One region of the Streptomyces sp. SID5469 genome, then DNA from elsewhere that is predicted to be linked to it. Evidence: riboswitches for the same ligand, from Rfam matches in the RefSeq annotation. Region 1 holds a riboswitch; the other holds the start of a gene.
What was found. A riboswitch is a leader RNA that binds a small molecule or an ion and turns the genes downstream of it on or off. The one in region 1 is predicted to bind S-adenosylmethionine.
Positions count from the first base shown of each region.

Region 2: another riboswitch for S-adenosylmethionine. It lies ahead of GTY58_RS15465 (DUF3293 domain-containing protein); the one in region 1 lies ahead of thrC (threonine synthase).

Region 1 covers NZ_WWIN01000001.1:4,857,135-4,859,327, forward strand. The annotation lists gene thrC (threonine synthase) at 30-1,328, opposite strand; SAM riboswitch class I at 1,346-1,492, opposite strand; gene GTY58_RS20550 (glucosyl-3-phosphoglycerate synthase) at 1,669-2,193, shown strand, end outside.
Region 2 covers NZ_WWIN01000001.1:3,687,604-3,689,796, reverse strand. The annotation lists gene GTY58_RS15470 (hypothetical protein) at 1-214, opposite strand, end outside; gene GTY58_RS15465 (DUF3293 domain-containing protein) at 274-771, opposite strand; SAM riboswitch class IV at 817-933, opposite strand; SAM riboswitch class IV at 1,020-1,128, shown strand; gene GTY58_RS15455 (DUF6882 domain-containing protein) at 1,662-2,193, shown strand, end outside.

The DNA.
Region 1 (2,193 bases):
TGCGGACTGGTGGGGGCCGGTCGCGCCGTTCACGCGAGGCCGGCTTCCCGGAAGGAGTCCAGGCTGGGACGAATGGTCGCGGTCAGCCCGGTCCCGGCCACCGCGTCCAGGGTCTTGAGGCCGTCACCGGTGTTGAGGACGACCGTCGTGAGGGTGGGGTCGAGCAGACCGCTCTCGATCAGTTTCTTGGCCACACCCACCGTCACGCCACCCGCGGTCTCCGCGAAGATGCCCTCGGTCCGTGCGAGCAGCTTGATCGCGTCGACGATCTGCTCGTCGTTCACGTCCTCCACCGCACCGCCCGTGCGGCGCGCGATGTCGAGGACGTACGGGCCGTCGGCCGGGTTGCCGATGGCCAGCGACTTGGCGATGGTGTTCGGCTTCTGCGGCCGCACGACGTCCTGGCCGGCCTTGTAGGCGACGGACACCGGCGAGCAGCCCTCGGCCTGCGCGCCGAAGATCTTGTACGGCTTGTCCTCGACCAGCCCGAGCTTGATCAGCTCCTGGAGCCCCTTGTCGATCTTCGTGAGCTGGGAGCCGGAGGCGATGGGCACCACCAGCTGGTCCGGCAGCCGCCAGCCGAGCTGCTCGCAGATCTCGTACGCCAGCGTCTTGGAGCCCTCGGCGTAGTACGGCCGCAGGTTGACGTTGACGAAGCCCCAGCCCTCGCCGGCCGGGTCGCCGATCAGCTCGGAGCAGAAGCGGTTCACGTCGTCGTAGTTGCCCTCGATGCCGACGAGCTCGCCGCCGTAGACCGCGGCCATGACGACCTTGCCCTGCTCCAGGTCGTGCGGGATGAACACGCAGGAACGGAAGCCGGCGCGGGCGGCGGCGGCGCCCACCGCGCCGGCCAGGTTGCCGGTGGAGGAGCAGGAGAGGGTGGTGAAGTCGAAGGCGCGGGCGGCCTCGATGGCCTGGGCGACGACGCGGTCCTTGAAGGAGTGCGTCGGGTTGCCGGAGTCGTCCTTCACGAAGAGCTTGCCGGCGTCGACACCGAGCTCACGCGCCAGGTTGTCGGCCTGGACGAGCTTGGTCCAGCCCGGGTTGATGTTGGGCTTCTCGGCGACGTCCGCCGGGACCGGCAGGAGCGGCGCATAGCGCCAGATGTTCGCGGGGCCCGCCTCGATCTGCTTGCGGAGTTCCTCGGTGTCGTAGCCCGAGAAGTCGTACGCGATCTCCAGCGGGCCGAAACACTCGTCGCAGGCGAAGACCGGACCGAGGGGCACGCGGTGGCCGCACTCGCGGCAGGAAAGCGCGGCGGCCGGACCGAGGTCGACGGAGTTCGCGGGGGAGGTGACGGAGGTACTTGCGACAGTCTGCGCAGCCATGGAGGCGAGGCCCTTTCTCCTCATCTTCCTCACGACGCACTTCGCCGTGAGACGGATTTGGCACCTTCCCGAGCCGGGAGCCTCGCCACATCAACGTGACAAGACCGGCTGGAGGGTTGCCGGGGCTTCATCGGGCCGTATCCCTCTGCCCCTCTGGATGAGCGGTATTCGGTTGTTTGACTGTGGAGCACTGTGCGCGCCGATGATCGAGGACATGCGATGGTCATCCGCGTTGTTCAAGACTGTAACCGAAGGCCAGGACAGTTGAGATAGTCGTCCGAACAGCGAGATGGATCACGCGCTGATGCGAGTGTGTGATCAGACAGTGAGGAGCCGCAGAGTGCTGAACGAAGTCGAGCGCTGGCTGAGCACCCGCTCCTGGTCCCTGACCGATCGCCCGCTCCACAAGATCATGGCCGCGAAACGCTCCTCGGGCTCCTCGGTCAGCGTCGTGCTGCCCGCGCTGAACGAGGAGGAGACGGTCGGCGAGATCGTCGCCGTCATCCGGCACGACCTGATGCACCAGGTCCCGCTCGTCGACGAGATCGTCGTGATCGACTCGGGCTCGACGGACCGCACCTCCGAGGTGGCCGCGGCCGCGGGCGCCCGGGTCGTGCACCGCGACGAGATACTCCCGCGGCTGCCGGCCGTGCCCGGCAAGGGGGAGGTCCTGTGGCGCTCCCTCCTGGTCACCAGCGGTGACATCGTCTGTTTCATCGACGCGGACCTGAAGGAGTTCTCGTCGGACTTCGTCTCCGGCATCGTGGGCCCGCTGCTCACCGACCCGGGCGTCGACCTCGTGAAGGCGATGTACGACCGGCCGCTGGGCGGCGCGGCGGGCCAGGGCGGCCGGGTGACCGAGCTG
Region 2 (2,193 bases), 1.2 Mb from region 1:
AGCGTGGTCCCGTGCCATCCACATAGGGGCGGGCCCGGCGGCGCAGCGGGGACGTCTTGTCCCACACGTGCCAGCGCGCTCCGCACAGCGGGTCCGTCTCGTACGTCACCTCCGCCGGGAAGCCGTCGGCCTTGACCCGCTCGGCCGGTGGGCCGACGAGGGTTCTGCCGCAGCGCGGGCAACGGGCCGGGGTCGGCATGGGATGCATGCCCATCGGGACCTCCTCCTTGCGTGCTGACTCCTTGCGTACTGAAAGACGCGGCCTTGAGTCCGTCAGGTGAGGCAGGACCCCGGGTCCCTGGGCTGCTGCGTGGACATGGTCCACCCGGACACGGCTGTCTCATCGCTGGAGCACGACAGCAGACGCCAGGCGTCAGGGGTCCAGGCGAAGACCGCGTCCTGGCCGAAGTGCCGGCCCAGTTCACGCGCCTCGGCGTCGCTCAGGCCGACGAGGGCGGCGCTCTCCTCGACGTGCGCACCGCACACGGTGCCTCCTGCCGCGGGCCACCAGGCGAGCCGACGCCGGCCGATCTCCTCGAACAGCAGCGCCTGGGCACGGCCGTTGTCCTCGGCAGAGGCCGTACGGCCATAGGGATTGCATGCGGTGATCACATGGATGGTGCGCCCGGCCGGTTCTGGGAAGTGGCCTTCGGCTGTACCCTGCGGGCCCGGCACGACCCTCACCGTGCGGTCGGCGAGTCGGATGTCCACGACTGCCTGCTGGTAGCCCGCCCAGTTCCGGGGCGTGGCTGATGCGCGGGTGTTGTCCATGGGGTCTCCTGAGAATCGGGGACCCCCTTACGCGTCGTGCAGGGAGATCCGCGCTTACCCCCAACTGGACAGTGGGGGCCCGGTCTTCCCTGGAAGGCACCTTGCGCGGTGTGCGAGGTTGCCAGCCGATGATCGTCCAGGGGCGCGATCGGCTTCGTGACCAAGCGGGAGGCTTTCACAGTTTCGGGCTCGAATCCAGAGGCGGGAGCACCTTGTGAAGATCCGTGACGGGTGTTAATTTCACGCCCGGTCACGAGTTCCAGCGTCAAGCCCCGGCTTGCTGGACGGCATCCCGCCCGCTACGGGTGCCCCGGGTGACGACCGGCCCCGTGCGCGGTGCACGGGGAACCGCGGATCACCGGGGTGTGGCACTACCGGGGTCCACCGACTCCGGAAGGCCGTCCGCCCATGCCCGCGTCCGACGCGATCCCCGCCCTGCCACAGCACATCGGCTCCGCCCTCCCCACGCAGCCCGAAGCTGCCGAGCCGGGTGCCGACCTGCCAACGATCTCGGCCCGTCCGGAAGCGTTTTACCCCCACCCCTCGCCGCTCGCCCCCGTCGTCCAACGGGAGCCCGGCCCGGTGCCCGCGGAACACGAGCACGCGGCCGACCGGCAAGACACCTCGACGTGTGCCAGTACGCCGGGCAACTGCTGGGGGCATGACGGCGGCGAGGACAAGGAGCAGTACGCGAAGGTGGAGAACCACGACGGGGTCTGTGTCCTGTCAGTCGTGGACGACTTCACCGAAGGGATGGTGCCGGAGCCGTGTGGACGATCACGTAATGCCCCGGCCGTGTGGTCACGTAATTCCCCACCCTGTCGGTGGCGAGGTGTCAGGTGTGAGGGGTCATCGTCGACTGGTCAGTGGCCTCTGGCAGACTCCGCGGCATGGGAATGTTCAAGCGGGCCAATGAGGCGGAGAGTGCTGATCAGGCCGGGGAGCGAGCCGACTTGAGCCTCCTGCTGCTGCAGGGCGAAGACATGATCGAACAGTTGGGTCGTGCCCACATGTCCTGGGGGCTGGGTTCAGCGGACCGCTGGGATCTGGATCAGACGACCGGCATCATCACCTGGACCTTCCCTGACAAGACGGCGGCAGCACCCGCGCAGATCCTCGGCAGTTTCAGCCCCGGCTCGGGCTCGTGGCTGTGGGCCTGGGCCAACAAGAGCATCCTCCCCGACATGAGCCGTGACGCCCGCAGCTTCCGGGACTGGGCAGACGACAACGGGCATCCCGCTCTCGCCCAGCCGAAGATCGAGGCCGATGAGAAGGCCGCTGCGACGCTTGTGGCCTTGGCTGTTCGGGTCACCAAGGCGACCGGCTATTACCGGGGCCCGGGAGGCAACTCCGCCGTGATCATCACGTTCGGTCCGGTCACTCTGACCGCCGCTGACGGCAGCGTCTCCAACTTCAACATCA